One region of the Mechercharimyces mesophilus genome, then DNA from elsewhere that is predicted to be linked to it. Evidence: riboswitches for the same ligand, from Rfam matches in the RefSeq annotation. Region 1 holds a riboswitch; the other holds the start of a gene.

Region 1 (5,526 bases):
CTTGTTGCTGCCGGAGCGCTCCGACAAACACCTCCAATAAATCATCCGGACGTACCCCTTGCACTGGGTTGGGTGTTTCCATATAGGAAGAAAGATCCATCGGATCGCGTGTATATACCTGTTGCCAGTTGCCCTCACGTTCACGCAATTCTTGTGCCAAACGCTTGTATTTCTTATATTCCAACAGCCGTTGAACCAGCTCTTCCCGCGGGTCCAGCATCATCCCATCTTCCATTAAAGGATCATCAACAAAAAGCTCTTGTTTCGGAAGAAGCATCCGACTCTTAATCGACAATAATGTCGCCGCCATCACCAAAAACTCACTTGCTACTTCCAAGTGTCGCTCCTGCATCTGATCCAGGACAGATAAATACTGTTCCGTAATGCGTGCAATAGGTACTTCGTAAATGTCCATCTCTGCTCGCTCAATCAGCTGCAAGAGCAAGTCGAGTGGACCTTCAAACGTCTCTAATTTAATCTTAATATCCATTTTTCGCACACCCCCCTTTCCACTTTTCATCCCCATAGAGAAAAGAAGGGGGACACGTACCCCCTTCTTCCCTATCCATCCCTTATCCTACCCGCAAAGCATCACTCAAGAGGTGAAATTCTTCTTTATTTCCCTAACGATCGGGATAAATTGGCCATCTCAATAGCAGAAGCCGCCGCTTCCCAGCCTTTATTCCCCGCTTTGGTTCCCGCCCGTTCAATCGCTTGTTCAATGGTGTCCACGGTTAAAACACCGAAGATGATGGGAAGTCCATGTTTCAGGTTGATCGCAGATACGCCTTTCGCTGCTTCGTTACAGACATAGTCAAAGTGCGGGGTCGATCCACGGATAACCGCCCCCAATGTGATGATGGCATCGTAACGCCCTGAATCCGCCATCTGATCCGCAATCAATGGAATTTCGAATGCTCCTGGTACCCAGGCAATGTCCACTCCTTCTTCGTCAACGCCATGGCGACGGAGGGCATCCTGCGCCCCGCCCAATAACTTCCCCGTGATAAACTCATTGAAACGGCCAACAACAATGCCAATACGAAGCCCTTTTCCCACCAGATTGCCTTCATATGTTTTACCCATCACAAACACGCTCCTTCGTTACAATAAATGTATTTTTGGTAATCGTATGTTTCCCCTCCTTATGCGTAACTTTCTATCGCAGGAGGGGAGTAAGTGCTTTTTCATTAAAAATGTAGCAGATGGCCCAACTTGCTTTTCTTCGTATATAGATATTGTTCATTATTGATATTGGCAGGCATTTGAATAGGTAAGACTTCGACCACTTCTAAACCGTACCCTTTCAATCCCGTGATTTTACGCGGGTTATTGGTGAGAAGACGCATCTGACTCACGCCGAGATCCCGCAGAATTTGCGCACCAATCCCGTATTCCCGCAAGTCAGGACCAAACCCTAACTTCTCATTGGCTTCCACCGTGTCATACCCTTGTTCTTGTAACTCGTAGGCACGTAGTTTATTTAACAGCCCAATCCCGCGCCCTTCTTGCCGCATATATAGAAGGACGCCTGAACCTTCTTCACTGATTTGCGCAAGTGCTGTGTGGAGTTGTGGCCCACAGTCACAGCGATACGAACCGAAGACATCACCGGTTAAACATTCCGAGTGGACACGTACCATTACGGGCTTCGTCGGGTCAATCTCTCCTTTGACGAGAGCTACATGTTCCTTGCCATCCACTTCATTTTTGTAACCAACCGCTCGAAAATCGCCAAAGGCAGTCGGCATCCGCACCGAGGCAACCCGTTCTACTAGCTTCTCTTTTTTGTTCCGATATTGAATGAGGTCTTGAATCGTAATCATTTTCAAGTCATGCTCACGCGCAATCTCCATCAGATCAGGTACACGAGCCATCGTTCCATCTTCCTTCACTACTTCACAGATGACCGCTGCCGGATAAGAACCGCACATCCGTGCCAAATCTACGGAAGCTTCCGTGTGACCGGCGCGCCGTAATACCCCACCCTCTTTTGCAATCAAAGGGAAGATGTGTCCCGGTCGGCGGAAATCACGAGGCTTCGCATGAGGATCAATCAGAGCACGAATCGTGTCCGCCCGTTCATAAGCAGAAATTCCTGTCGTACTCTCATGATGATCCACGGAAACCGTAAAAGCGGTACCGTGCGTATCCGTATTGTGATTAACCATGAGGGGCAAATCCAATTCTTGTGCCCGTTCAGCTGTGAGGGGTGTACAAACCAAACCACGACCGTGCGTAATCATAAAATTGATAACCTCTGGCGTCGCTTTCTCTGCTAAAACAACAAAATCCCCTTCATTTTCACGGTCCTCATCATCTACAACGATAACCACTTTCCCTTGCATCAGATCATAAATGGCATCCTCAATCGGGTGAAATGCATCCATTTCGTTATCCCCCTTTTTAGGCAAAACCTAGACTCGTTAGTTTCTCTTTCGTTATTCCTTCTTCACCTGGTTCTTTAATCAGCTCTTGCAACTGCTTCCGTATATATTTCCCCATCATGTCGCACTCAATATTAACTGAATCACCCACACTGGCTTGCTGCAATTGCGTTTCTTCCAAGGTATGCGGGATAATCGAAACCGCAATATGGTCACTCGATACCTCAAAGAGAGTCAGGCTGATCCCATTTAGGGCTACTGATCCTTTTTCAATCATATTGCGGGTCAACGTAGAGGGTACTTGCAAACGGAAGAGGATGGCATTTTCCACTGGCTTGCGTTGTACGATCTCACCGACCCCATCCACATGACCTTGCACAAAATGACCACCAAAACGGTCACCCGCTGCCATCGCCCGTTCCAAGTTGACGAGAGAGCCACTCCGTAGTGCGCCCAATTGCGTATGCAACATCGTCTCTGGCATCACATCCGCTGTAAATGAATCATGGTCAAAGCGAACCACCGTGAGACAAACCCCATTGATAGCGATGCTGTCACCCAGTTTCACATTTTCCAGCACCTTTTTACAGCCAATGGTCAGTTTCATCGTCAATCCTTGTTGCCTCTTCTGACGAACCGTGCCGACCTCTTCTATCAGTCCTGTAAACATGAATCACCCTCGCTTTCCTTTTTCACGTCTCCTTTGATCATTACATCATCCTTGTAGGTTTTTAGCGTAAGGTTTTCCAGCTCAACTGCGTCCTTCATTTGTTCAAAGCCCGTCCCCTCGATCGGAGTTGGACTGCTTGAACCACCAAGTAATTTAGGGGCGACAAACGCCACTACCTGGTCAATCAGGCCGGCAGTCAGAAGGGAGCCATTTAACCTACCGCCTCCTTCTACCAAGACCGACAGGATATTCTGCTTACCCAGATAGGTAAAAAGCTGATCCAGATCGACACGTGCTCCACTTCCACAAGGGATCACTTTGACACCCTTCTTCTCCAGCTGTTCTCTTTTCTTCTCGTCTACTTGGTTCGTACAGAAGACCCATGTTTCCGCTTCGTTCGTATCCACCACGGGTGTATCCAACGGAATTCTCAGAGTAGAATCGACGATCACACGGATGGGGTGTTTGCCCCCTTCCGGCAACCGTGTGGTCAAACGAGGGCGATCCGCCAGCACGGTACCAATACCCACCATGATCGCATCCCTGTCATGACGCATGCGATGGACAGCTGCTCGCGACTGCTCATTGGTCACCCATTGGCTATCCCCTGTTGCTGTCGCAATTTTGCCATCCAAAGTCATCGCCGTCTTCAGCGTCACCAGTGGGCGACCGGTGAGGCGATGATGGAAATAAGCTTCATTTAGTAGCCGACATTCCTCTTCTAATACGCCTACTTCTACTTCCACTCCCGCTTGACGCAGGCGCTCAATGCCTGTACCAGCCACGCGCTCATCGGCATCTTCTACGCCAACCACTACTTTGGCGATACGGGCATCGATGACGGCGTTCGTACAAGGGGGAGTCCGGCCATAATGACTACAAGGTTCTAAAGTAACATAAAGCGTCGCCCCAGCTGCGTTTTCTCCCGCCATCGCCAGTGCGTGCACTTCCGCATGCGGCGTTCCTGCTTTTAGATGGGCTCCACTGCCAATTAATTGTCCATTTTTCACAATCACCGCACCAACCATCGGGTTGGGGGATGTTTGTCCTTGGGCACTGCTTGCCAAGGTAAGCGCCAATTGCATCCATTCTTCGTGTCGATTCATCTATAGCCTCCCACCATTCATCAAAAAAAGCCCCGATTCGTTTCGAGGCTTTTTCATGAGGGAATCAGGAGGGTCCATATCTAGCGACAACGCAAAGAAGCGTCATCTCTTAGACAACAATCTCAATCGATTCTGATGACAAATGAGCGCACACGTAAAGAAACCTCGAATAGTAAAAATTACCAATCAAGTAAACTGCACTCATCGCTATCATTCATCGTGACCGCTCCTGTTCACCCTTCTCCCATCCAGACTTTCACTGTCGGCCCCGGAGTTGCACCGGATCCACCGCAAAGTTGCGGGTCACGGACTGAAGGGGAGTGCAAGACTTCCCTATCACCGCCGGTCGGGATTTTCACCCAGCCCCGAAGGATGTACAGTATGCTATTTACTTTCGTACATCTACCGTAAGTATACTGGATTGCGTAATGAATGTCTATTCAATATTAAGATATGGGCAAGATCATCCATAACGAAAGAAGCCAAAAAGCCCCTTCCTCTATTCGAGAAAGGGACTCTCTTCATTAGAATGGTCAAAGGAACATTATACCGATGAGTTCTTCTCTTTCGTCGATACCTTATTGCCCTTCTTCCACGGCCATCCTACTTGCATGCATAGATAGCAGAGGGCGGCAAAAAAGAGCGATACAATGGTGGTATGAGTTAATGCCATCATCAAATAATAGCGCACGGGAAGGAGGACAATCGAAATTCCACTGGCCGCTTGCAATGTAACAAAGAGAAACCCGAGAACACTTCCCCAGTACAAGTCACGTCGCTCTCGATAGTGACGGATGATCCATACCATCAACATCAATGCCAACAACCAAGCCACTATCGCAAATAGACGGTGCGTAATTTGTACTCCCGCAGGAGTTATCAGGTCAGGGAGGAAGCGATCCCCACAGAGAGGAAATGAAGGGCATCCCATGGTAGCTCCAGCATGACGAACATAAGCACCAGTATAAATCACTAGATAAACATAACAGGCATACACCCAGATGAATGTTCGCAAACGGTTACTTAAGCCCCGGCGCTTCTCCTTTGCCTCCATCACTCGTCCCGCTGTCTTTTGAAATAAATAAATGGATAATAAGGCAACCGCGGCGAAACAGATAAGAGAGAATCCAAAGTGGAGCGCCATCGTCATATCTTCACGCCATGCCGTACCGTCTTGCCCCCAAACCACCGTAGCGGCTCCCAGTAGTCCTTGTAAGATGATAAAAAAGACACTCGTAAAGCCGAGAAATTTCACCGTGCGATCCTGACGAAAGGCCAGCCATGACCAGATGGCAAGAACGACGACCACCAGACCGACAAGTCCTGAAACTGCGCGATGACTATATTCAATCATCGTGGTTAC
Region 2 (5,526 bases), on a different contig from region 1:
GGATCAGTGTGGTCTTTCCCTTTATCTTGTAGTTAGAAGCTTCAACCTTGTATTCTGAACTGTAAAGGAGCTCTTCGGAGAAAAAAGGATTTCCCATCAGATTTCTCCATTTATTCTCCAGCTTTTCTTTTTCCCTATCCAGAGGAATTAATTTGATTGAAACCTCTTCATTCACGTTACTTTCTGCAAATTCATTCTGAATAATGGCTTTTATTTGTGATTTCCTTTCTTCTGATTCATTTTTATCGATTTGCATGGTAAAGCTATTTCCATTGTAGCTGACGGATTGGGAAAAGTACCCGAGTTCATCTAGTTTAGTACGGATATTGTGGACTACATCCGAATCTTTATCATCTTCTTTTGAATGTGGTGTCTCTCTTGAAAACTCTTCTTCATTAAAGTGAGTTACTTCTATTTTATAATCATCATAGCCTTTAGATTGGAATACCTCATGTATCAACTCTTTTACTTCGTTTTCCACAGCCTTTACTTCTTCTTTCGTTCCAAACAAATTGACCTCAAATTCTTTACCTGATACTACGGATCCCACTGCTTGGACGCGGAATCCTTCTGAATCCAATTTATCCATTACCATACTACTGATATCTTTCGGATCCGAACGCTGTTGTTCACTAGATGTCAGAGCTTGTTCCGTGGGTTCTTCCTTAGTCGGTTGTGCAGTTGTTAGGGAAGCGCATCCGACAGCAATGATACAGACTAAGCCAAGAATAGACCATTTCCAAGAGCGAGGTTGAAACGACTTAATCATAAAGATTCTCCTTTTCACTTGGGATTTATTTGCGGAAAAATTGGCGATAATGGGGTTTCTCAAGGGAAGTGCGTCTCTTTCCAATAACTTGATTATGATATAGCCATATAAAGTGGCTTCCTCTCGCTTTAGATACGTAAGAGTGTTAGCATCGCAAGCTAATTCTTGATCTTCCCGCATGAGTCGATAGCTATACCAGAGGAGAGGGTTAAACCAATGGATGATGAGGACGACAGTCCACATGATATTATTAAGCACGTCTTTTCGTTTATAATGAACCAGTTCATGGAGCAATACCATCCGCAGTTCAGTGTGAGTAAAAGACTGTAACCGCTTCTGCGGTAGGAGTATCTTCGGACGGAAAACTCCATACAAAGTAGGGGATTGAATAGATGAACTGAAATTGATATGAATTTTTCGGCGAATGTTTAACTTGGATTTGCAATCGTCCAAGAGACCGATGATTTCCTGTGTTGGAGGAGAGACCTCCTGATAGATGATTTTTGAAAAACGCCTTTGTTCACGGACAAGATAGTAGGTAAGAAAAATGATTCCTATGAGCCAAATCCCCACCAATGTTAGTGTTACCCAAGGAATGTCCGTTTGTGGAACGGCCGTATTATTTTTACCATTCTTCATATCATTCGTATTGGGGATTACTAGGATTTCATCCCTGTTTACTTGATCAAGCGAGTCAGTAGAGGGAATGGGTGATTGCTCTTGTTCTATCAGAGTCGTAAAGAGATTGTATATGCTAAAAGGGGTTTCCAATGTCCATGGAACAAGTAGACGTACGAGCAAGATAAACCAGAGTAGGTAATGCCATTCTACTTTCAGTTTTTGGGGAAGTACTTTTTTCACAATAATGATCAATCCGATGAGAGGGATCGCCAAGATTGAGGTGGCTAGGACCCAACTGGCTATTTCAATGAATGCATGGATGGGCAAACTGATATTCTCCTTTCTAAGAAAATAGCATCCCAGGAGTTTAAGACTACAACTGTAATCAGTTCTTTATAAATAGACTACAGTTGTAGTCTATCATTGTCAACCCCTTTTTAAGATAAGATGATCTTAAAAAAGCAGTATAGCAAAAAGGCCCCCTATGAATGAAAGGGGCCAGCCAGTTATTCTTTCCTATGGAATGAGGAGCTTCTCTTTTGTTATTTCTTTTATCGACTGTGGTAGGCTCCTAAGCCTCCTGAGTGGCATTCCATGAAAGCAACCCATTCTCCATCCGAAAGTCTACTACATCCTGTACTGTTAATAAGATCAACTCGTGTTTTTCCGCGAAACGTTCCAGTTCGGGACGACGTGCCATCGTTCCGTCTTCATTCATGATCTCACAGATGACGGCAGCCGGTCGACAGCCTGCCAGTCGCATCAAGTCGATAGAGGCTTCTGTTTGCCCCCGTCGCTCCAGCACGCCATTTGATCGAGCTTCTAGTGGAAAGACGTGTCCAGGTCGAACGAAATCGGTGGACGTAGAGTGGACATTGACAAGCTGGCGGATCGTGTGGGCACGTTCATAAGCTGAGATGCCCGTCGTCACTCCTTCTTTGGCATCAACAGAGAGAGTGAAAGCGGTTCGTAAACTTTCTTCATTTTCCTGCACCATCTGTGGAAGACCGAGTGCATGAAGTCGCTCCTTAATCATCGGCGTACAGATGAGCCCTCGTGCGTATTGAGCAATAAAGTTAATGGCTTCCCCAGTCGCGTGCTCGGCCGCCATGACGAGGTCACCTTCATTTTCCCTACTCTGATCATCTTGAATGATGACCATCTTTCCTTGTTGGATGGCTTCTATGGCGAGCTTCATCTTGCTCACGGCTACTTGTTTCATTCAAAAATCCCCTCTCTCGATTTTTGAACCAAATGCAACCTGGAAAAAGAACATGTTCATCCCGTACCCTGATAGACAATAGCGATCATAATTTTCTCCGTCCCTTCCTCCTAAAAAGAGAGTACTTCTCCTGCTGAAGTTACCACTCTGAAAGGTGGTATACAAGGTACGAGAGAGACATGCAGAAAGAAGCACTGCCGTTATATTCTTTAAAAAAGGCAATGCTTGCACCCTTCTCCCATCCGGACTATACCGTCGGCCTTAGAGTTTCACTAAGTCAGTCGCGCTTTCTCTAGGAAACCGCGAGTCGCGGGCTTACTACCGTCGTACGGTGATCACCGCCGGTCGGGAATTTCACCCTGCCCCGAAGGTTGATTTGAGTTCGCTTTGAGTATAACAAAGAAGGAGAATAGAGGAAAGATTCTCCTATATATCGAATGAAGTCTTACAATTCTTGCAAGAGAAGTTTATAACATAAGATAAAGGGGGTAGGTAGAGACTATAGAATCATTCTGTCTGCGTGCGTTCGGAGTTTCGGAAAGAAAGCCATGAGTGTAAGTTATGTCATGGGAAGAAGTCACTTTAAAAAAGAGGGATGCCAATGTGTGGACGGTTTAGTCTGACGGTGGAACTTTCGGAGGTACTAGATCGTTTTCATGTAAGTATGGATAAGGAGCAAGCAGAGTTTGCTCCTCGCTATAATGTGGCACCAACACAAGCTTTTCCGGTTGTTGTGGAAGATAGTGAGACGCGGGAACGGCAGTTAAAAGAGATGCAGTGGGGACTGATTCCACGTTGGTCGAAAGATGAAACGATGGGAAGTCGCTTAATCAATGCGCGAAGCGAGACCGTATTAGAGAAGCCAGCATTCCGTCGTTCGTTTCGTCGGCATCGCTGTCTCGTACCTGCGGATGGATTCTATGAATGGGTACAGACAGATGAGGGAGGAAAAGTGCCTTTTCGTGTGGTGAAAAAAGAAGGAGGTCTGTTTGCTTTTGCGGGCTTATGGGACGAGTGGAAGTCTGAAAGCGGAGAAGAACGGAGAACCTTCACGATTATCACACGGGAAGCGGATGCGTCGTTTCGCTCAATCCATCACCGTATGCCGGTGATTCTTCCGCAAGAGGAGGAAGAGACGTGGATCCATCATGAATCCGGGCAAACAGAGAGACTGCTAACCTTATTGAACGGGTTATCGGCTGATGCTCTCAAGAGCTATCCCGTAGCGAAGATGGTTAATTCACCCAGAAATGATCAGCCGGCTTGTATTGAGCCCGTGTAAATCAGGGGACTCTTTACTTTGATAAAAATAAATGATAGTAGTGAAAGTGACAATCAATGAACGAAAATGGTTCGCAAATAATATTGAGTTTAAGATAGTATTGACTGTAAACAGACCCAGTGGTAAGGTAGGAATAGGATTGATAAGAGTGAGCGGTCAGCTTATTCTCCCTCGATCAAGAGATTGGTTAAGGGGGGATTGAAGCATGCTCTCTCCCGAATACTTAAAAGATGGTATAGGAGGAAGGTAAACATGGCGAATCGTCTTGTAGGGCTTCCAGCACCTAATTTTGAAATGGAAAGCACCAAAAACCTCGAAACTTTAGATGAAAAAGTAAGGCTATCTGATTATGAAGGGAAATGGGTTATTCTCTTCTTCTACCCGATGGACTTCACTTTCGTATGTCCCACTGAAATTACGGCATTGAGCGATCGCTACGAAGAATTTGCTGACCTTGATACCGAAATCATCGGTGTAAGCACCGACACTGTTTTTACTCACCGTGCTTGGATCAATACCTCCCGCGATGAGAATGGTCTCGGAGAAGTGAAGTATCCGCTTGCAGCAGATCATAACCACAAAGTAAGCCGTGAATACGGTGTGCTGATCGAAGAAGAAGGCATTGCACAGCGCGGTCTCTTCATCATTGATCCAGAAGGTATCTTGCGTTATCAAGTGGTAACGGATGATAACGTGGGTCGTAGCGTAGATGAAACCCTTCGTGTATTGCTCGCACTTCAATCGGGTGGTCTCTGTCCTTCCGACTGGAAGCCAGGCGACAAGCATCTTGTTAAATCATAAAGAATGTTAAATACTTATGAAAAGGTCTAACGAATGTTGTTAGGCCTTTTCAACAATGGAAAAAGAACATGATGAAGAGGAGGTATTTTTATGCCAATGCGTTTACGTACAGACATGCCCGAACTTGCAGGAGCAACGGAGTGGGTTAATGGAGAAATTTCCAAGAGTGAAGTAGCGGGAAAGCCGGTGTTGGTTCATTTTTGGTCGATTAGCTGTGGCATGTGCAAGAAAAGCTTACCGGACATCAATGAAATGCGAGAAAAATTTAAGGAACAAGATTTGCAACTGATTGGGATTCATATGCCGCGTTCAGAGAAAGATACGGATGAAGAAGCGGTGAAAGAAACCATTGAGAAATATGAATTGAAGCACCCGCAAGCAATTGATAATCAACATAGCATTGTGGATGCGTTTGAGAATCAATTTGTCCCTGCCTTCTATTTGTTTGATCAAGAAGGGAAATTGCGTCACCGCGCTGCGGGTGAGAAGGCGCTTAGCATGCTACAAAATCCACTCCACCGTGTACTGGGAATCAAAGAATAGCCTGAAAGGGATGAGATCATGAATCTACCAAAGGAATTGCGTTATAGTGATGAACACGAATGGGTAAAAGAAGAAGGTGGCTCGAAAGTACGGATCGGTATTACTGATTTTGCACAGTCGGAGCTCGGAGATATCGTTTTTGTTGAGTTGCCAGAAGAAGGCGATGAAATCACAGTGAACGAACCGTTTGGAAGCGTGGAGTCCGTGAAGACGGTTTCTGAATTGTATGCTCCTGTTAGCGGAAAAGTTGTAGAAGTGAACGGCGAGTTAGAAGATTCTCCAGAAAAC

Evidence for each region. A riboswitch is a leader RNA that binds a small molecule or an ion and turns the genes downstream of it on or off. The one in region 1 is predicted to bind FMN.
Region 2: another riboswitch for FMN. It lies ahead of ribB (3,4-dihydroxy-2-butanone-4-phosphate synthase); the one in region 1 lies ahead of ribD (bifunctional diaminohydroxyphosphoribosylaminopyrimidine deaminase/5-amino-6-(5-phosphoribosylamino)uracil reductase RibD).

Annotation. Positions count from the first base shown of each region.
Region 1 covers NZ_JCBAPH010000001.1:921,278-926,803, reverse strand. Annotated here, with positions in the region: gene AC6RGY_RS04715 (segregation and condensation protein A) at 1-490, opposite strand, end outside; gene ribH (6,7-dimethyl-8-ribityllumazine synthase) at 616-1,086, opposite strand; gene AC6RGY_RS04705 (bifunctional 3,4-dihydroxy-2-butanone-4-phosphate synthase/GTP cyclohydrolase II) at 1,191-2,390, opposite strand; gene ribE (riboflavin synthase) at 2,407-3,057, opposite strand; gene ribD (bifunctional diaminohydroxyphosphoribosylaminopyrimidine deaminase/5-amino-6-(5-phosphoribosylamino)uracil reductase RibD) at 3,042-4,163, opposite strand; FMN riboswitch at 4,396-4,540, opposite strand; gene AC6RGY_RS04690 (COX15/CtaA family protein) at 4,708-5,526, opposite strand, start outside.
Region 2 covers NZ_JCBAPH010000003.1:161,796-167,321, forward strand. Annotated here, with positions in the region: gene AC6RGY_RS10605 (M56 family metallopeptidase) at 1-1,717, opposite strand, end outside; gene ribB (3,4-dihydroxy-2-butanone-4-phosphate synthase) at 1,962-2,612, opposite strand; FMN riboswitch at 2,839-2,988, opposite strand; gene AC6RGY_RS10615 (SOS response-associated peptidase) at 3,214-3,894, shown strand; gene AC6RGY_RS10620 (peroxiredoxin) at 4,147-4,695, shown strand; gene AC6RGY_RS10625 (redoxin domain-containing protein) at 4,792-5,238, shown strand; gene gcvH (glycine cleavage system protein GcvH) at 5,257-5,526, shown strand, end outside.